DNA from 4 places in the Bradyrhizobium japonicum USDA 6 genome. Region 2 is predicted to be linked to each of the others. Evidence: predicted binding sites of a transcription regulator. Region 2 holds the regulator's gene; each other region holds the start of a gene.
The links. Region 2 encodes PhoB, which activates phosphate uptake and scavenging genes when phosphate is short. Its sites were predicted from a motif close to TGTCATNNANCTGTCAT; they were not measured.
Positions count from the first base shown of each region.

Region 1: the regulator PhoB is predicted to act here: its motif matches at 2,537-2,553, upstream of BJ6T_RS23720 (glycerophosphodiester phosphodiesterase family protein).
Region 3: the regulator PhoB is predicted to act here: its motif matches at 3,285-3,301, upstream of ugpB (sn-glycerol-3-phosphate ABC transporter substrate-binding protein UgpB).
Region 4: the regulator PhoB is predicted to act here: its motif matches at 2,632-2,648, upstream of phnF (phosphonate metabolism transcriptional regulator PhnF).

Region 1 covers NC_017249.1:5,006,051-5,010,920, reverse strand. Annotated here, with positions in the region: gene pdhA (pyruvate dehydrogenase (acetyl-transferring) E1 component subunit alpha) at 1-813, opposite strand, end outside; gene BJ6T_RS23720 (glycerophosphodiester phosphodiesterase family protein) at 1,068-2,420, opposite strand; gene adh (aldehyde dehydrogenase) at 2,627-4,144, opposite strand; gene BJ6T_RS23710 (GAF domain-containing protein) at 4,301-4,870, opposite strand, start outside.
Region 2 covers NC_017249.1:1,201,950-1,206,819, forward strand. Annotated here, with positions in the region: gene pstB (phosphate ABC transporter ATP-binding protein PstB) at 1-665, shown strand, start outside; gene phoU (phosphate signaling complex protein PhoU) at 677-1,393, shown strand; gene phoB (phosphate regulon transcriptional regulator PhoB) at 1,408-2,115, shown strand; gene BJ6T_RS05480 (GcrA family cell cycle regulator) at 2,223-2,735, opposite strand; gene BJ6T_RS05485 (aspartate aminotransferase family protein) at 3,192-4,400, shown strand; gene argF (ornithine carbamoyltransferase) at 4,400-4,870, shown strand, end outside.
Region 3 covers NC_017249.1:758,705-763,574, forward strand. Annotated here, with positions in the region: gene BJ6T_RS03535 (sn-glycerol-3-phosphate import ATP-binding protein UgpC) at 1-129, opposite strand, end outside; gene ugpE (sn-glycerol-3-phosphate ABC transporter permease UgpE) at 136-984, opposite strand; gene ugpA (sn-glycerol-3-phosphate ABC transporter permease UgpA) at 984-1,865, opposite strand; gene ugpB (sn-glycerol-3-phosphate ABC transporter substrate-binding protein UgpB) at 1,915-3,231, opposite strand; gene BJ6T_RS03555 (CaiB/BaiF CoA transferase family protein) at 3,615-4,817, opposite strand.
Region 4 covers NC_017249.1:1,370,401-1,375,270, reverse strand. Annotated here, with positions in the region: gene BJ6T_RS06270 (alpha-D-ribose 1-methylphosphonate 5-phosphate C-P-lyase PhnJ) at 1-380, opposite strand, end outside; gene BJ6T_RS06265 (carbon-phosphorus lyase complex subunit) at 377-1,480, opposite strand; gene phnH (phosphonate C-P lyase system protein PhnH) at 1,485-2,093, opposite strand; gene phnG (phosphonate C-P lyase system protein PhnG) at 2,098-2,562, opposite strand; gene phnF (phosphonate metabolism transcriptional regulator PhnF) at 2,683-3,414, shown strand; gene BJ6T_RS06245 (IS5 family transposase) at 3,629-4,588, shown strand; gene phnE (phosphonate ABC transporter, permease protein PhnE) at 4,731-4,870, opposite strand, start outside.

The DNA.
Region 1 (4,870 bases), 3.8 Mb from region 2:
CTTGGCGGGGTCGGACATCGAATGGCCGCGATAGCGGTAGGTCTGCATCTCCAGGATGAAGGGGCCCTTGCCGGCGCGGCACCAGGCCGCCGCCTCCTCGCCCGCGGCCTTCACGGCGCGGACGTCCATGCCGTCGACCTGCATGCCGGGGATGTTGAAGGACGCACCGCGCTTGGAGAAATCCTGCTGCGCCGAAGCGCGCGACACCGCGGTGCCCATGGCGTAGCGGTTGTTCTCGATGACGTAGATCACCGGCAGCTTCCAGAGCTCCGCCATGTTGAAGCTCTCATAGACCTGGCCCTGGTTGGCCGCGCCGTCGCCGAAATAGGTGACGCTGACATTGTCGTTACCACGATAGTGGTTCGCGAAGGCCAGACCCGTGCCGAGCGAGACCTGGGCTCCGACGATGCCGTGGCCGCCGTAGAAGTGCTTCTCCTTGCTGAACATGTGCATGGAGCCGCCCTTGCCCTTGGAATAGCCGCCGCGCCGGCCGGTGAGCTCGGCCATGACGCCGTTGGCCTCCATGCCGGTGGCAAGCATATGACCGTGATCGCGATAGCCAGTGATCACTTGATCGCCCTGCTTCAGGGCCATCTGCATGCCGACCACCACGGCTTCCTGGCCGATATAGAGGTGGCAGAAGCCGCCGATCGCGCCCATGCCGTAGAGCTGGCCGGCCTTTTCCTCGAACCGCCGGATCAGGAGCATGTCGCGGAGCGCTTTGAGCTCCTGCTCTCTGGTGAATTCCGGGGGCGAACCGCCGTCGGTCTTGTCTTGTGGAGTGCTTGCGGCGGCTTTCTTGGGTGCGGCCATGGGAATTCCGGGTCAGAGAAAACTTCAGCCCTCTCTAACCCAAGTCAAACGCCCTTGGAAAGGACCGCGGCGGCATGGCTCGACTTTCATTATGCCGCACTGCAACGTGGCCGAAACTTTGCAAAACCTTTGGCGCCGATCGGGCAACTTTAGCTCACCGGTCAGCGAAGGGAACGTGAGCCGCCAACGCAGAGAAATCGGACGCGGCGTTTTGTATCCGAAATCCCAAGCGCGTCCGATTCGCCGTGCCAGCCTTACCAGCCCAACTCGCGCAAATACGCTGAGCGGGCGGCAACGCCGGTATGCGTGAAGTCGCTGAAGACCCCATCGACGCCGAGCCGGTAGAATTTGAGATATTCAAGGCTCGGGTCACCGCGATAGTCGGCGGCGAGATATTTCTTCTCGTTCCGAAACGTGAAGACATGGACGAAAAGACCGAGCTTGTGCGCATCCGCGACGAGGCTGGTCGCGTCCTGCGTCGAAGCCTCCGGCGTCGATCCCTTGTAGGGCGTGCCATCGGCGTTGCTGTCCTTCCACGGCGCGATCTTGAGCGGAACGATATAGGCCTTCCACGGACCGATGCCCTCGGCATAGGTCTTGATCTCGGCAAGCCCCTCGGGCGTGAGCATCGCATCGTACAAGCGCGCATCGCCCGCAACCGTCCAGTCGAACGGACGCGAATTCGTGATGTTGTTGAGGAGAACCTTGCCGGTTTTGAAGTCGATTCCGTTGCCGTCGACGAGCTGGACCTGCCGCGTCTGGAGGCCGTGGCTGCGCATATATTTCAGGCTGCCGGGTTCGAAGCTCTGGACCAGGATGGGAGCGTCCTTGGTGTTGAGGCCGTTATCGCCAATGATCTTGATCAGGGCATCTTCGAGCGGCCGGCTGCCGGCCACGCCGCAGCCATTGGCGATCGCCTGGGCATTGTTCCAGGTCGGGTTCTTGGTTTCGGGATAGACGAGGATGGACCGCCCGGTCTCCTTGCTCTTGACCTTGGCGATGTCGATGACGTCCTGGAAGCTGATGATCGGGAGCTTGCCGTTGAAGACTTTCGGCCGCTCGTTGGCCGCGTCATAGGTGGTGCCGCCGATCCATTGCTTCAGCTCGGCCATGGTGAAGTCGCTGATCGACCAATCGTTGGTATGATCCTCGCCGTCCACGATCAGCGACTTCAGCACCGATCTGGGATCGGCCGGGTCGCTGAGATCCGTCAGGTAGTCGGCAGGCACGCCGGTGGCCGACGGGGCCTTGACGCGCACACCAGGCACGGTCCGCTTGCGGGCGGCGACGGCCGCATTGGTCTTCGCCACCTCGGCAATGTTGGTGTTGTCGCTCAGCCAGGGGTTATGACGCACGACCAGAACGCAATCTTTGGTCAGGTGCAAATCCTCTTCGAGCGCATCGGTCCCGAGCGCCGCGGCGAGGTCGTACGACGCCTCGGTCTCTTCAGGTACCAGGCCCGGCAGGCCGCGATGGCCAAGGACCAGTGGCGCCTGTCCATCGACGGTCAGGAAGGGCTTGGCGCCAGCTGGCGCCGGGCCGGACTGCGCAAAGGCCATCGACAGCGGCAGCACCGCCGCGCCGAACAGCACCGCCGCGACACCCATTGTCCGTCCTGAACGACTGTTCCGCATCATCAAGCCTCCGTCGTTGCCAGGCATCGCTTCGAATGCCGCAGGCGCCGAACCGAATACGGTCGGCGCTGTCGTATTGTCTCAAGACTCTGACAGACGGATGACGACGGAGAGGGCGGCGCAAGGTTGCTCCGCCCTCTCCTGCTCAATCAGATCTTGCCCGATCAGATCTTGCCCGATCAGAAGAAGCCAAGCTTCTTCGGGCTGTAGCTGACCAGGAGATTCTTGGTCTGCTGGTAATGATCGAGCATCATCTTGTGGGTCTCGCGACCGACGCCCGACTGCTTGTAACCGCCGAACGCGGCATGCGCAGGATACGCATGATAGCAGTTGGTCCAGACCCGGCCGGCCTGGATGGCCCGGCCGAAGCGGTAGCAGCGGTTGGCATCGCGACTCCAGACGCCGGCTCCCAGGCCGTAGAGCGTGTCGTTGGCGATCGCGAGCGCTTCGTCATCGGTCTTGAAGGTCGTGACCGAGACGACCGGACCAAAGATCTCCTCCTGGAAGATTCGCATCTTGTTGTGGCCCTCGAACACCGTCGGCTGGACATAGAAGCCGCCGGACAGATCGCCGCCGAGCTCGGCACGACCGCCGCCGGCCAGCACCTTGGCGCCCTCCTGCTTGCCGATGTCGATATAGGAGAGGATCTTGGCGAGCTGCTCGCTGGATGCCTGCGCGCCGATCATGGTGTCGGCCGCGCGCGGGTCGCCCTGCTTGATCGCGGCGACGCGCTTCAGCGCACGCTCCATGAAGCGGTCATAGATGTCGGCGTGGACCAGCGCCCGGCTCGGACAGGTGCAGACCTCGCCCTGGTTCAGCGCGAACATCACAAAACCTTCGATCGCCTTGTCGAAGAAGTCGTCGTCCTCGGCGGTGACGTCGTTGAAGAAGATGTTCGGCGACTTGCCGCCGAGCTCGAGCGTGACCGGGATCAGGTTCTGGCTGGCATATTGCATTATCAGCCGGCCCGTCGTGGTCTCGCCGGTGAAGGCGATTTTCGCGATCCGCGGGCTGGACGCGAGCGGCTTGCCGGCTTCGAGGCCAAAGCCGTTGACGATGTTGAGGACGCCGGGCGGCAGGAGATCGCCGATGATCTCGGCCCAGACCATGATCGAGGCCGGCGTCTGCTCAGCGGGCTTGAGCACGACGCAATTGCCGGCGGCGAGCGCCGGCGCGAGCTTCCAGCACGCCATCAGCAGCGGGAAGTTCCAGGGGATGATCTGGCCGACCACGCCGAGCGGTTCGTGGAAATGATAGGCGATGGTGTCGTGGTCGATCTCGCCGATCGAGCCCTCCTGTGCGCGCACCACGCCGGCGAAATAGCGGAAATGATCGATCGCGAGTGGCAGGTCGGCGGCGCGGGTCTCGCGGATCGGCTTGCCGTTGTCCCAGGTTTCGGCAATCGCAAGGCGCTCCAGATTCTCTTCCATCCGGTCGGCGATCCGGTTCAGGATCGCGGCGCGCTCGGCGACGCTGGTGCGTCCCCAGGCGCCCTTGGCGGCGTGCGCCGCATCGAGGGCGGCCTCGACGTCCTGCGCATCGGAACGCGCGATCTTGCAGACGATCTGGCCGTTCACCGGCGAGGCGTTGTCAAAGTACTTGCCGGAGATTGGCGCGATGAATTTGCCGCCGATGAAATTGTCATAGCGTTCGGCAAAGGGAACCTGGGTGACGCCGAGGAATTCCACCTTGTTCATTGATCACTCCCGATGTTTGCTGTTTGCGCAATTCGTCGCGTGTTCACGACTTGCGCCGACGATGTCGCGGGAGCGTTTTCCTGTCAGCCCGGGCGGGAGCGATGGCCGGGGTAACCTGTCGCAGTTCTGCGACAGTCATGGGCGAGGCAAGCGCCCTCAGTGCTTCAGCTCGAACCGCTTCAGCTTCCGGTGCAGCGTGGCGCGACTGACGCCGAGCGCTTTTGCGGCGGCCGACACATTGCCGCCGGCCCGCAGCAGCGCCCGCTGCAGCACCGCGCGCTGGCCGTCCGCAAGATGGTCATGCGCGGTATCGCCGCCGAGGAGGTCAGCCGCGGGCACCGGCCGCAAGGGACGGCCGGGCGCAATCCCGAGTCCCACGCGCGCGGACCGGGTCGCGCCGATCACGAGATCATCCGCATCGACCGCGACGAGGCCGCCGGCCTGGCCGTCGGCGCCTTGCGTCAGCACGATGCGGGCATGGGCGAAGGCGCGGCGAAACAGATCAGCCTCGATGCGCCTCGCCGCCTCACCTGCCGCGAGCGCGATCAGATTCGAAAACGCATCGGTCCGGTCGGCGCGGCAGGAGGAGACATCGAGAACGCCCGCAAACGCCGCCTCGTGGTCGTAGATCGGAACGGCGGTGCAGCTCAGAAGCGTGTTGCGGGTGAAGAAATGCTGGTCGCGGTCGATCGTCAGCGGGCGCTGCTCGACGACGCAGGTGCCGAT
Region 2 (4,870 bases):
GAGTCACGGCGTTCATCGGCCCGTCGGGCTGCGGCAAGTCCACCCTGCTGCGCATCTTCAACCGGATGTACGATCTCTATCCGGGCCAGCGCGTCACCGGTCAGCTGATGCTCGACCAGACCAACATCCTCGACCCCAAGCTGGACCTCAATCTGCTGCGCGCCCGCGTCGGCATGGTGTTCCAGAAGCCGACGCCGTTCCCGATGACGATCTACGAGAACATCGCCTTCGGCATCCGTCTCTATGAGAAGATCTCGAAGTCCGAGATGGACGACCGCGTCGAAAAGGCGCTGCGCGGTGGCGCGCTGTGGAACGAGGTCAAGGACAAGCTCAACGCCTCCGGCCTGTCGCTCTCCGGCGGCCAGCAGCAGCGCCTCTGCATCGCCCGCACGGTCGCGGTGCGGCCCGAGGTGATCCTGTTCGACGAGCCCTGCTCGGCGCTCGACCCGATCTCGACCGCCAAGGTCGAGGAGCTGATCCAGGAGCTGTCCGAGAACTACACGATCGCGATCGTCACCCACAACATGCAGCAGGCGGCGCGCGTCTCCGACAAGACCGCCTTCATGTATCTCGGCGAGCTGATCGAGTTCGACGACACCAGCAAGATCTTCACGTCGCCGACCGACCGGCGCACGCAGGATTACATCACCGGCCGGTTCGGCTGAGGAGACGGAACATGGGTTCTGAACATACCGCAAAGGCCTTCGACACCGACCTCCAGGAGCTCACGCGCCTGGTCGCCGAGATGGGAGGCATCGCCGAGCGCATGATCGTCGATTCCGTCGACGCGCTGATCCGCCGCGACGTCGCGCTCGGCCAGCGCGTCGTCACCATCGACGCCGATCTCGACGCGCTTCAGAAGAAGATCGAGGAGCGCGCCGTGCTCACCATCGCGCGCCGCCAGCCGATGGCGGTCGATCTGCGCGAGATCGTCGGCGCCATGCGCGTCGCGACCGATCTCGAGCGGATCGGCGACCTCGCCAAGAACATGGGCAAGCGCGTCGCGGCGCTGGAGACGGATTTCCATCCGCTCAAGCTGTTCCGCGGCCTGGAGCACATGACCGATCTCGTGCAGCAGCAGGTCAAGTCGGTGCTGGATGCCTATGCCGCGCACGATCTACCGGCGGCGATGGCGGTGTGGAAGGGCGACGAGGAAGTCGACGCCATCTGCACCTCGCTGTTCCGCGAGCTGCTCACCTACATGATGGAGGATCCGCGCAACATCTCGTTCTGCATCCACCTGATGTTCTGCGCCAAGAACATTGAGCGCATCGGTGACCACGCCACCAACATTGCCGAGACCGTGTTCTACATGATCGAGGGCCAGGCGATCACCGACAAGCGGCCGAAGGGCGACATGACGACCTTCGCCACGACGGTCCCGAACACTTAAGGAGCGACGACACCATGGGCGCACGCATTATGGTGGTTGAGGACGAGGAAGCTCTCACCGAGCTTCTCCGCTACAACCTCGAAGGCGACGGCTATGACGTCGAGACGGTGATGCGCGGCGACGACGCCGACACCCGCCTCAAGGAGCACATCCCCGATTTGATCGTGCTCGACTGGATGCTGCCGGGCCTCTCCGGCATCGAGCTGTGCCGGCGGCTGCGCACCCGGCCCGAGACCAAGCAGCTTCCGATCATCATGCTCACCGCGCGCGGCGAGGAGAGTGAGCGGGTGCGGGGTCTTGCGACCGGCGCCGACGACTACATCGTCAAGCCGTTCTCGGTGCCGGAGCTGCTGGCACGCGTGAAGGGCCTGCTCAGGCGCGCCAGCCCGGAGCGGCTCGCCACCGTGCTCGCCTATGGCGACATCGAACTCGACCGCGACAAGCGCCGCGTGGCGCGTTCGGGCCGGCCGATCGATCTCGGCCCGACCGAATATCGCCTGCTGGAGTTCTTTCTGGAGCATCCCGGCCGCGTGTTCTCGCGCGAGCAGCTGCTCGACAGCGTCTGGGGCCGTGACATCTACATCGACGAGCGCACCGTCGACGTCCATATCGGCCGCCTGCGCAAGCTGCTCAATCTCGGTCGCGAGCAGGACCCGATCCGCACCGTCCGCGGCGCGGGCTACGCACTGGACGATCGCTTTGCGAAGGCGGAGCAGGCGTAAGGTCCGCTGCAAGCCGGCAAACAAAAAGCGCGCCACCCGGCGCGCTTTTTTTCTTGCTCGATCGTCCCGGCTCTGTGCCGGGACAAGGTTGTCTGCTGGAGCTGTACTCAGCGCGGACCCGGCTTCGCCGGTGCACGCCGGCGATCCGCCGCGGGCTGATACGCCACGCGCGAGTGCTGGGCGCAGTAGGGCAGGCCGGAGAGCGCCTTGCCGCCGCAGAAGAAGAAATCCGGGCTCGAGGGGTCGCCGACCGGCCAGTGGCAGGTGGCCTCGTTCAGCTCCAGCAGAGACAGCCGCTGGCTCATCGGCACGACGTTGTCGTAGGTGACCGGTTCGGCCTCGACCTCGACTTCGAAGGCTTGCGCCAGCGCGGTGTTGCCGCGTGCGATCGGGCGGGTCACCCGCATCATGTGCTGGGCGGGGCGCGCCTTGCGCGGCCGCGGCGCTGCCGATGAAGGGCTCTTGGCGCGGCCCGACAGGCCGAGCCGGTGCACTTTGCCGATTACGGCATTGCGGGTCACATTGCCGAGTTCAGCGGCGATCTGGCTGGCCGAAAGTCCGGCCTCCCAGAGCTTTTTCAGCTGCTCGACGCGATCATCCGACCAGGTCAAAACGGTCATTGCACCCTTTCCTTCGCCGGCGCCTGCCATCCTGGCGGCCGCACGGCGAATGCCTAAGCCTCGAAAAACCCGTGCCGCCAGAATCCCTTAAGGCTCGCCGGGCGCGCCAGATGCGCCCGAACGCTTACGCCGGTACATGAGGACTCTTGGGATCAGAACTGCTGCACGAGATGTCGTATCTGACAAGCCAAACGCTACAATATGGCGTGACTCACGCGCAAGAGTCCGCCGACTCGCTTCCACATGTTCCGTGGCGGAAATACGCAAAATCGCCACCGCAAGACTACGGATTCTGGGTTTCGCGAGGCTTTCCGGGCGGCATTGACACCGGTTTCATCAGGCATAAGATAGTCACACGTGCCGCCCTTAAAAGGCGGCACGTTTCGTTTTCCGGGCCGGTCGATGGTGCGTTGCGCAATGCACGCTCACGCCGTCCGCAACATTCAAGTGATCGTCATGACTAACAGCGCAGCGCCGCATTTGCTCCCCGTTTTCGCCAGGTCCGACCTCGGTTTCGAGCGCGGTGAAGGCTGCTGGCTGATTGCGACCAATGGCGATCGCTATCTCGATTTCACCTCGGGCGTGGCGGTGAATGCGCTCGGCCATGCTCATCCTGCGTTGGTCAAGGCGTTGCAGGAGCAGGCCACCAAACTCTGGCACATGTCGAACCTGTTCCAGAGCCCGGACGGCGAGAAGCTTGCCGCGCGTCTGTGCGATGAAAGCTTCGCGGACTTCGTGTTCTTCTGCAATTCCGGCGCTGAAGCGCTGGAAGGTGTGATCAAGCTGGTCCGCCATCATCACTTCTCCAAGGGGCATCCGGAGCGTTACCGCATCATCACCTTCGAAGGCGCCTTCCACGGCCGCACGCTGGCAACGCTCGCCGCGACCGGTTCGGCAAAATATCTCGAAGGGTTCGGCCCGCCGATGGACGGCTTCGACCAGGTCCCGCATGGCGATATCGAAGCCGTCAAGAAGGCGATCGGTCCGCAGACCGCCGGCATCCTGATCGAGCCGATCCAGGGCGAGGGCGGCGTACGTTCGGCAACGCCCGCCTTCCTGAGGGCGTTGCGCCAGCTCTGCGACGAGAAGGGCCTGCTGCTCGCGTTCGACGAGGTGCAGACCGGCATGGGCCGCACCGGCGATCTGTTCGCGCATCGCCGCACCGGCGTCACGCCTGACGTGATGTCGCTGGCCAAAGCGCTCGGTGGCGGCTTCCCGATCGGCGCGGTGCTGGCGACCGCGGACGCGGCTGCGGGCATGGGGCCCGGCTCGCACGGCTCGACCTTCGGCGGCAATCCGCTCGCGATCTCGGCTGCCAACGCCGTGCTCGACGTCATGCTCAAGCCCGGCTTCTTCGACCACGTGCAGAAGATGTCGCTGCTGCTCAAGCAGAAGCTCGCCTCCGTGATCGATCGTTATCCCGACATCGTCAGCGAAGTGCGTGGCGAAGGCCTTCTGATCGGCATCAAGGCCGTGGTGCCGTCAGGCGATCTCGGCGCGGCATTGCGCAACGAAAAATTGCTCACGGTCGGCGCCGGCGACAATGTCGTGCGCTTCCTGCCGCCCTTGATCGTCACCGAAGCCGAGATCGAGGACAGCGTCGGGCGGCTCGAGCGCGCCTGCGCCGCGATCTCGTCCAGTCAGACCAAGCGGGCGGCAAGCTGATGAGCAAGTCTCCGAAGCACTTTCTGGATATCAACGAGCTCCCGTTGTCGGAGCTCAAGAGCATGCTCGCGGCCTCCTCCGCCATGAAGGCAAAGCAGAAAGCGCACCAGCCGGTGAAGCCGCTGGAAGGCAAGACGCTGGCGATGATCTTCGAGCGTCCGTCCACGCGCACCCGCGTTTCGTTCGACGTCGCCATGCGCCAGCTCGGTGGCGAGCCGATCATGCTGACCGGCGCCGAGATGCAGCTCGGCCGCGGCGAGACCATCGCCGACACAGCGCGCGTGCTGTCGCGCTATGTCGACGCCATCATGATCCGCATCCTCAATCACGAGGCCCTGCTGGAGCTGGCGGAATATGCGACGGTGCCCGTCATCAACGGCCTGACACGGCGCTCGCATCCTTGCCAGGTGATGGCCGACCTCATGACCTACGAAGAGCATCGCGGCCCGATCGAGGGCAGGACGGTGGCC
Region 3 (4,870 bases), 440 kb from region 2:
CTTGCCGCAGCCGGAGGGGCCGACCAGCACGCAGAACTGACCGTCGGCGACGTCGACATTGACGCCCTTGATGGCCTCGAAGCCGCCCGTATAGGTCTTGCGGACGTTGCGCAGGGTGACGTTAGCCATGAAAACTCACTTTTCGGTCTCGACCAGGCCGCGCACGAACAATTTCTGCATGGCGACGACGACGAACACCGGCGGCAGCATGGCCAGCACGGCAGTCGCCATCACGATCGGCCATTCGGTCAGCGCATCGGTGGTGGTGATCATCTTGCGGATGCCGACCTGGATGGTCTGCATGTCGTCGCGCGTGGTGATCAACAGCGGCCAGAGATATTGATTCCAGCCGAGGATGAAGAGGATCACGAACAGCGCCGCCATGTTGGTGCGCGACAGCGGCAGCAGCGTATCCCAGAAGAAACGCAAGGGGCCGGCGCCGTCGATGCGCGAGGCCTCCAGCAGCTCGTCCGGCACGGTCATGAAGAACTGGCGGAACAGCAGCGTCGCGGTGGCCGACGCGATCAGCGGCAGCGCGAGGCCCGCATAGCTGTCGAGCATGTGCAGATCGGCGACGATCTTGTAGGTCGGGTAGATGCGCACCTCGACCGGCAGCATCAACGTGATGAAGATGATCCAGAAGATCGCCATCCGGAACGGAAAGCGGAAATACACGATCGCATAGGCCGAGATGATCGAGATCGCGATCTTGCCGATCGCGATTGCGAGCGCCATCACCAGCGAGTTCAGCATCATGTTGCCGACGGGCTCGCGGGTGGAGCCGCTCGTGCCGACGAAGATGGTCTGGTAGTAGACCTCGAAGAAGTGCCCGCCCGGCAGCAGCGACATCTGACCGTTGGCGATCAGCGCGTTGTCCTGGGTCGAGGCGACGATCGCGATGTAGACGGGGAACGCGACGATCGCGATCCCGACCCAGAGGATGAAATGGGCGACGTAGCGCCTGATACCCTCGTCCTCGACCATCAGTAGGTCACCTTGCGTTCGACGAAGCGGAACTGGATTCCCGTCAGCACGATGACCATGACCATCAGGATCACCGATTGCGCCGCGGAGCTGCCGAGATTGCCGCCGAGCAGGCCGTCGGAATAGACCTTGTAGACCAGCGTGACCGTCGACGTGCCGGGACCGCCGCGGGTCATGGTGTCGATGATGCCGAAGGTGTCGAAGAAGGCGTAGACGATGTTGACGACCAGCAGGAAGAAGATCGTGGGCGACAGCAGCGGGAAGGTCACGGTCCAGAACCGGCGCATCGGACGGGCGCCGTCGATCGCAGCGGCCTCGAACACGCTTCGGGGGATGGCCTGCAGGCCGGCGAGGAAGAACAGGAAATTATAGGAGATCTGCTTCCACGCCGCGGCGAGGATGATCAGCGCCGCCGCCTGGTTGCCGTCGAGCAGCGGATTCCAGTCGACGCCCACGCCGCGCAGATAGCGCGACAGCACGCCGAGCGAGGGATGCAGCATGAAGATCCAGAGCACGCCGACGACGGGCGGCGCCACCGCATAGGGCCAGATCAGCAGCGTGCGGTAGAGCATCGAGCCGCGCAGCGGCTTGTCGGCCATCACGGCCAGCAGCAGCGCGAACGACAGCGACGACACGGCGATCGCGAACGAGAAGAAGAAGGTCCGGACGACCGCCTCGAAATAGGCGGGGTCCTTGAACAGCTCGATGTAATTGTCGAGCCAGACAAAGGTGCTCGAGAGACCGAAGGCATCCTGGAGCAGGAAGGACTGGATCACCGCCTGCAGGGCAGGCCAGTAGAAGAATATCAGGACGATCGCGAGCTGCGGTGCAACCAGCGCGTAGGGCAATAGCCTTGATTGGAAAATGGCTTGCTTTTGCATGATGCCAGCTGAAGCGGCAGGCCGGCTTACCGGCCTGCCGCTCATCGCCTCACTTGACGGCGGTCTTTTCGAACTGACGCAGCATCGTGTTGCCGCGCTCGACCGCGGCGTCGAGCGCCTGCTTGGCGGTCTTCTTGCCGGCCAGCGCCTGCTCGATCTCTTCCGACCAGACGTCACGGAGCTGAACCATGTTGCCGAGACGCAAGCCGCGCGAATTCTCGGTCGGCTCCTTGTTGGTCAGCTCGAGCAGCGGGGTCTCGAGATAGGGCTGATCCTTGTAGAAACCTTCTTCCTTCGCCTTGGCGTAGGCCGCCTTGGTGATCGGCAGATAGCCCGAGGCCTTGTGGATGTAGACTTGGCGATCGGTGTCCGAGAGGAAGGTCAGGAACTTCGCGACGCCCTTGTATTCCTGGGCCGACTTGCCGCCCATGACCCAGAGCGAGGCGCCGCCGATGATCGAGTTCTGCGGCGCGCCCTTGGCGTCCGGATAATAAGGCATCGGCACGGCGGTGAAGTTGAACTTGGCCTGCGCCTTGACGTTGCCGAAGAACGCCGACGAGGTCAGGTAGATCGGGCATTCACCCGAGGTGAAGCGGCCTTCGCCGGTGTTGGTGCGGCCGGCATAGTCGTAGGTCTTGGTCTTCTGCAGCTCGACCAGGGTTTCGAGATGCTTGACCTGGAGCGGGCCGTTGAACTCCAGCACGGTGTCGAAACCGTCGAGGCCGTTGGCCTTGCTGGCGAGCGGCACGTTGTGCCAGGCGGAGAGCTGCTCAAGATTGACCCAGGTGACCCAGGAGCCGGAGAAGCCGCAGGTGTCATGACCCGCAGCCTTCAGCTTCTTGGCGGCCTCGAACGTTTCGGGCCAGGTCTTGGGGATCTCGACGTTCGCCTTCTTGAGCTCGTCGAGGTTGACCCACATGACGGTCGACGACGAATTGAACGGGAAGGACAGCATCTCGCCCTTCGAGGTCGAGTAGTAGCCGGTGATGGCGGGCAGGTAGATCTTGGGGTCGAACTTCTCGCCGGCCTCGGCCATCAGCTTGTAGACGGGTTTTACGGCGCCGGTCGCGGCCATCATGGTCGCGGTGCCGACTTCGAACACCTGCATGATGTGCGGGGCATTGCCGGCGCGAAACGCCGCGATGCCGGCGTTCATCGTATCGGGATAGTTGCCCTTGTAGGTCGGGATCACCTTGTAGTCGGTCTGCGAGGCGTTGAAGTCGGTGGCGAGCTTGACGATGACGTCGTTGTTGGCGCCGGTCATCGCGTGCCACCACTGGATTTCGGTCACGGCCAAGGCCGGCGATGCGCCCATGCCGATCGTGATCGCAACTGCGGCAGCCGCCCCAAAGTGTCGAAGAGCCATCAAGTAAACCTCCCTTGGCCGTCAAAAAGAAGCGCTTGCGCTAGCAGCGCCATATGACGTTCACATGACTGTGTAAGCGGGAGAAACGAAAGCAGCAAGCGCGGCCAAAAGGGAAGCCGTCAAATAGGCGAATGCCGAGCGCGCAGCCTCCTCCGTTCGCACATGCGTGCCCGCGCCGCAGTGCGGCATCATTGTGTGAGGCTGAAGATCAGGCTGCAGGCTCAAAAACCTCTCCCGCTTGCGGGAGAGGTCGCGCCGGAGGCGCGGGTGAGGGCTCTATCCTCTGGGGGATTGTCCCATTGCGGAGACACCCTCTCCCCAACCCTCTCCCGCAAGCGGGAGAGGGAGCGCACCTGCCCTGGCGCTCGATCGTCGTCGTTGTCTCAGCGCTTGCGCTCGGGGCCGCAGACGGTGCCCTTTTCGACCATCGCGTCGATCTCCGATTTGGAGTAGCCGAACTCGCCCAGCACCTCCTGGGAGTGCTGGCTGAATTTCGGCGGCAGGCGGCGCAGGCTCGGCTTGCTGCGATCCAGCCGGATCGGCGAGGCCACGCCCTTGTACCAGTCCTTCTCGATGACATCGCCGCGGGCGATCGTGTGCGCGTTGGTCAAGGCCTGGTCGATCTTCTGCACGGGACCTGCGGGCAGGCCGGCGGCGAGCAGACGATTGCACAGCGGTTCCGCCTCGTGCTGGCTGAACACGGCGGCCAACTCGGCCCGCAGCGCCTCGCGATTGGCGATGCGGTCCTTGTTGCGGGCAAAGCGCGGATCGGTGCCGAGCTCGGGCTTGCCGATTTCCTTGGCGAGCTTGCGGAAGGTGCCGTCATTGCCGACGCCGATGAAGATGTCGTCGGTCCTGGTCGGGAAGATCGCGTAAGGTACGAGGTTGGGATGTTCGTTGCCGGTGAGCGACGGCGGCTTGCCGTGCATGAAATAATTCGCGGTGTGCGGATGCATGATGGCAAGGCCGGTCTCGTACAGCGTCGTCTCCAGGAACTGGCCCTGGCCCGAGCGCTGCCGCTCCGACAGCGCCATCAGGATGCCGATCGCCGCATAGAGGCCGGTGGTGATGTCGACCAGCGGCACGCCGATCCGCATCGGACCGCTCTCGGGCGAACCGGTCGCCGCGATCATGCCGGTCATGGCCTGGATGATGGCGTCATAGCCGGGATTGCCGCCGCGCGGACCGTCGGCGCCGAAGCCGCAGATCCGGCAATGCACCAGGCGCGGAAATTTCTTGCTGAGCACATCGTTGCCGATGCCCCATTTCTCCAGCGTGCCCGGCTTGAAATTCTCGATCAGGACGTCGGCGGTCTCGAGCATCTTGAGCAGCACGACACGGCCGCCTTCGGAGGCGAGGTCGAGGCCGATCGAGCGCTTGTTGCGGTTGATGCCGATGAAATAGGCCGCGTCTTCCTCGTGGAACGGAGGGCCCCAGTCGCGTACCTCGTCGCCGGCGGGCGGCTCGACCTTGATCACGTCGGCGCCGTGGTCGGCGAGGATCTGGGTGCAGTAGGGACCGCCGAGCACGCGCGTGAGATCGATGACGCGCAGTCCGCTCATTGCGCCCAAAACGGCTTCGGTCATGCCTTCGCTTCCCCTGTGTCGATCATTGATCACAGGCCTAGCGAGGTTTTTTT
Region 4 (4,870 bases), 170 kb from region 2:
GGGATCGGCACCTGATAGACCAGCACCTGGTTTGCGTGCAACGACGTCTCCGGGATGCGGTGACGGGTTTGGATCACGGTCGCATCTTCTGTTGCCGTGGTCGTGGCGACGCCGGCGGTCTTGGCGAAGAATTTGCGGATCGAGATCGCGTTCGTGGTGTCGTCGGAGCCCTGGTCGATCACCTTCAGTACGTCCTGCGGCCCCAGGATCGCCGCGGTCACCTGCACGCCGCCGGTGCCCCAGCCATAGGGCATCGGCATTTCGCGGCTGGCGAACGGCACCTGATAACCGGGGATCGCGATCGCCTTCAGGATCGCGCGGCGGATCATCCGCTTGGTCTGCTCGTCGAGATAGGCGAAATTGTAGGCGGGCGCGTTCATTCCGCGGCCTCCTTCATGGCATCGGGCGCGTTGGCCTCGGCAAACTCCTTGCGCAGCTTGCGGAGCAGGCCGAGCTCGGACTGGAAGTCGACATAGTGCGGCAGCTTCAGATGCTCGACGAAGCCGGTCGCCTGGACGTTGTCCGAATGCGACATCACGAATTCTTCATCTTGCGCCGGGGCCACGGCTTCTTCGCCGAGCTCGCGGGCACGCAGCGCGCGGTCGACCAGCGCCATCGACATGGTCTTGCGCTCGCTCTGGCCGAAGGCGAGACCATAGCCGCGGGTGAAGCACGGCGCTTCCGTCGCCGAACCCTTGAACTGGTTGACCATCTGGCACTCGGTGAGCTCGATGGAGCCGAGTGGCACGGCGAAGCCGACGTCCTCCGCGAAAAACTCGACCTCGACCTCGCCGAAGCGGATCTCGCCGACGAAGGGATGGTTGCGGCCGTAGCCGCGCTGGGTGGAATAACCCATCGCCAGCAGAAACCCTTCGTCACCGCGCGCGAGGTTTTGCAGGCGCAGGTCGCGATCGGCCGGGAAGTTCAGCGGTTCGCGCGTGAGATCGCCGACGCTGGCGCCGTCTTCGGCTCGCGGCGAGGACTCGATCAGCCCGTCCCGGCCCAGGATGTCGGTCACACGCGGCGTGGGCGCCGTCGACGCTTCGGCCGTCGCCGGCACTTCAGGCACAAAGCCCTGGCCAAGCGATGGATCGAGCAGGCGGTGGGTGTAGTCGAAGGTCGGCCCGAGGATCTGGCCGCCGGGAATGTCCTTGAACGTCGCCGACACCCGCCGCTGCACGCGCATCGCGCCGGTCTCGACCGGCTCGCTGGTGCCGAAGCGCGGCAGGGTGGCGCGGAAGGCGCGGATCAGGAAGATCGCCTCGATCAGATCCCCGCGCGCCTGCTTGATGGCGAGCGCCGCGAGCTCACGGTCATAGAGCGAGCCTTCGCTCATGACGCGGTCCACGGCGAGGCCAAGCTGCTCCGAGATCTGATCCAGCGTGACTTCGGAAACGCTCTGGTCGCCACGCCGCGCATTGGCGAGCAGGCGATGGGCGTTCTCGATGGCGCGCTCGCCGCCTTTGACTGCGACATACATGCGACTAGCTTCCCTTGTTCACGACACGCGTGGTGCGCGGGATCGCAACCACGGCGTCATCGGCGACCAGCACCAAATCGATGCCGCGCGGAAACAACGCCTCGTTCATGCGCAGGCGCTCGAACAGATCGAAAGGCTTGATCGAGGCCTGAAGCGTCGCGACACCGTCGATGCCGGGGCCACGCAGTTCGAAACTGCGACCCGAGTCCAGGCTCTCGACCTGAAGGATCACGGTGGTCGAACGATCCGGATACTCGTTCGTGCCCAGCGCGAAGCGCTCGAGCGCCGGCAACGCCGCGCCGTCGCTGATCAGCGCGAAACTTGCGATCGAGGGATCCTGCACCACCGGCGCGCCGGTGTGGAACTTGAGCCATTTCACCACGTCCGATCTCTCCGCCATCCGCGCATCGAGCCAGAGCGGCGTGTCGTGATCGAACAGCGTCAGCGCGATCGCGGCGGTGCCGCGCATCGTTGGCCCGGGCACTCCCGCCATCGGTACGATGCGCTGGACCGAACCCGGCCGCGCCATCGCGTCCATGACGGAACGAAAGGTCGATTGCGCCGACAAGACCTTGTCGACGAAACCCGGCGGCAGTTCCGCAATCGTGGTCATGGCCTCACCCCTCACCGCGCACCATGGTGTAGAAATCAACCTTCGTCGCGGCGGTCTCGGCCGCCGCCTGCTTGCGCTGGATCATAAGCTGCTCGCGCAACGGCGCGATAACGTCACGCTCCACCGCCTCGCCGAAATCACTGGACTGCGCCAGCGCGTCGCACAGCGCGATCAGCCGCGCCTTCTCGCCGTCGCGCCCCAGCGTGTAGCCGAAGCCGACTTCGCCGCTCGCGAGCCGGACCGCCGCGCGCGACACCGTGGCTTCACCGAGATTGAATGGCGCGCCGTCGCCGCCGACCCGGCCGCGCAGCATGACGAGACCGTTTTCCGGCGCGCGCAGCTCCTGATGAGCCGGCAGGGCGAGAGCGCGGAGGCGAGCGGCGATCTCGCCCGCCTCCGCGTGCGCCAGCACGGCCATCGCGGCCTTGCGCTGGACTTGCTGGTTGTTGTGCTGGGTCACCAAATCCACCGAAACTCTCTGCAGAACTTGCCGAATCCAAGTTGTCTATGATAATAGACAACTTGATACGGACGCGCCATGACTGTTTCGTGACAAACGTGTGATTTCTGAAGTAGGCTTCTCGGCGACATGAGCATGCAGGACACAGCCTCTTCGGGCGTCGCGCTGTGGCGCCTCGTTGCCGACGGCATCGAGCGCGGTATCGCCGACGGCCGCTTTGCGGCCGGCGACAAGCTGCCGGGCGAGATGGAGATCGCCGAAACCTATCGCGTGAACCGCCACACCGTGCGGCGCGCCCTGGCCGCACTTGCCGAGCGGGGCCTCGTGCGCGCCGAACGCGGCAGCGGAACCTATGTCGAGGCGCAGCGCCTTGCTTATCCCTTGCGCTCGCGCACCCGCTTCTCCGAGATCGTCGGCGCCGATGGCCGCGAACCGCATGGCCGGTTGATCGAGGCGTCCGACGACGTCGCGACCCGCGAACTGGCGCGTGAACTGGGATTGAAGGCCGGCGCGCCGCTGGTGCGGATCGAGGCGATCCGCCTCGCCGACCGCACGCCGATCTGCGTCTCCACCACCTGGCTGTCAGCGGAATTGTTCCCGGGCGCGGGCAATGTGTTCGCCGCGACGCGATCGATGACGAAACTGCTCGAGCATTACGGCGTCCGCGACTACAGCCGCGGCGCGACCCGGATCACCGCCGGCATCGTGGACGCGACCGACGCCGCGCGGCTCGATCTGCCGCTGGGACGGCCGATCCTCGTGGTCGACGCGACCGACCACGATCTCGCCGGCAAGCCGCTGGTGACCAAGCACTCGCGCTTTGCAGCGGAGCGGGTGGAGTTTCTGGTGGAGAACGGGTGAGGCTGCTCTTCTTCACCCTCTCCCCTTGCGGGAGAGGGTGGCTCGCCGCGTAGCGGCGAGACGGGTGAGGGGTCTCTCTCCGCGCCCACGTCTCAGTATTTGAACTCGCCGAAGCACCCCCTCATCCGGCGCTTCGCGCCACCTTCTCCCGCAAGGGGGCTGTTGCGTAATTCGTCAATTGTGATTCCCTAGGGCAAAGCCTTGGAGGGTAGCGATGGCGGTCAAGCGGACGGGACAGCCGAGCTTTGTGGAAGCGCTGATGCCGAAGGGGGCCGGCGCCAATGCGGCGCTGGATCGGCTGGCTGGCCTGGTCAAGTGGTACCGGTTCGAGAAGCTGATCGGCCATTTGCGGGATGAAGGGAGCCCCGGTCGACCAGGCTATCCGGTGTTGGTGCTGTTTCGTGCTGTGCTGTTGCAGTCGCTGTATGGTCTTTCGGAGCGCGAACTCGAGGAAGCGCTGGGCGACCGGTTGTCGTTCAAGCGCTTCGTCGGTTTGAGCCTTGAGGATGCGACGCCCGACCACACGGTCCTGAACCGCTTCCGGAACCAGCTCGTTGAACAGGGCCTGCTGGAGAAGCTGTTTGGCGAATTGGATCGTCAGCTTGAGAATGCTGGCGTGATCCTCAAGCGCGGCACGATGCTGGATGCGACCTTGATCCAGGCAGTCTCGGCTCCGCCCAAGGAGGATCGCCCCTCAAACGACCCTGATGCCCGGTTTGCCAAACGGCAGGGCAAAAGCGGCTCGACCTTCGGTTACAAGGCCCATGTGGGTGTGGACGAAGGATCCGGCTTGATCCGCGCGGTGCTGACCACACCCGCTAACGTCAACGATACGACACCTGCGGACGCTTTGATCCGGGGCGATGAAGCTGCGGTGTGGGCCGATGCGGCTTACGACACCCATGCCCGACGGGCCCGGCTGAAGGCGGAGGGCAAGAAACCCCGCATCGCTCGTCGGCCCAACAGACATCATCCGGAACTGCCGCCCAGGCTCAAACGCTACAACCTCCTCATCGCGCGCCGCCGAGCCCAGGTCGAGACCACCTTCGCTACTCTCAAACGCCGCATGCGGCTGACCTGCATCCGCTACGTCGGTCTGATCAAGGCGACCGGGCAAGTCGTGCTCGCCGCGATCGCCTTCAACATGAGGCGGTGGGCCACAATCGCCGCGTGAGCCACCCTCCGAGGGCGACAACTACAGATCTTGGCAGGCAATTGCCGGGACCAAGGCCTTCGTTCCTGACGTCTTCAGCCTCAAGAGCTGATAACGCAACAGGCCCGCAAGGGGAGAAGGGAAGTGGAGTTCGTGGCTACGATTACGCGACCGCCCGCCTTCCAATAATCGCAAACCGCAATTTGCTCGAGATGAAATCGATCGCGGCGACCGCAACCAGAATCATCAGGATCAGGAACGACACCTTCTGCCATTCCAGCACGCGGATCTGCTCGGCGAGCT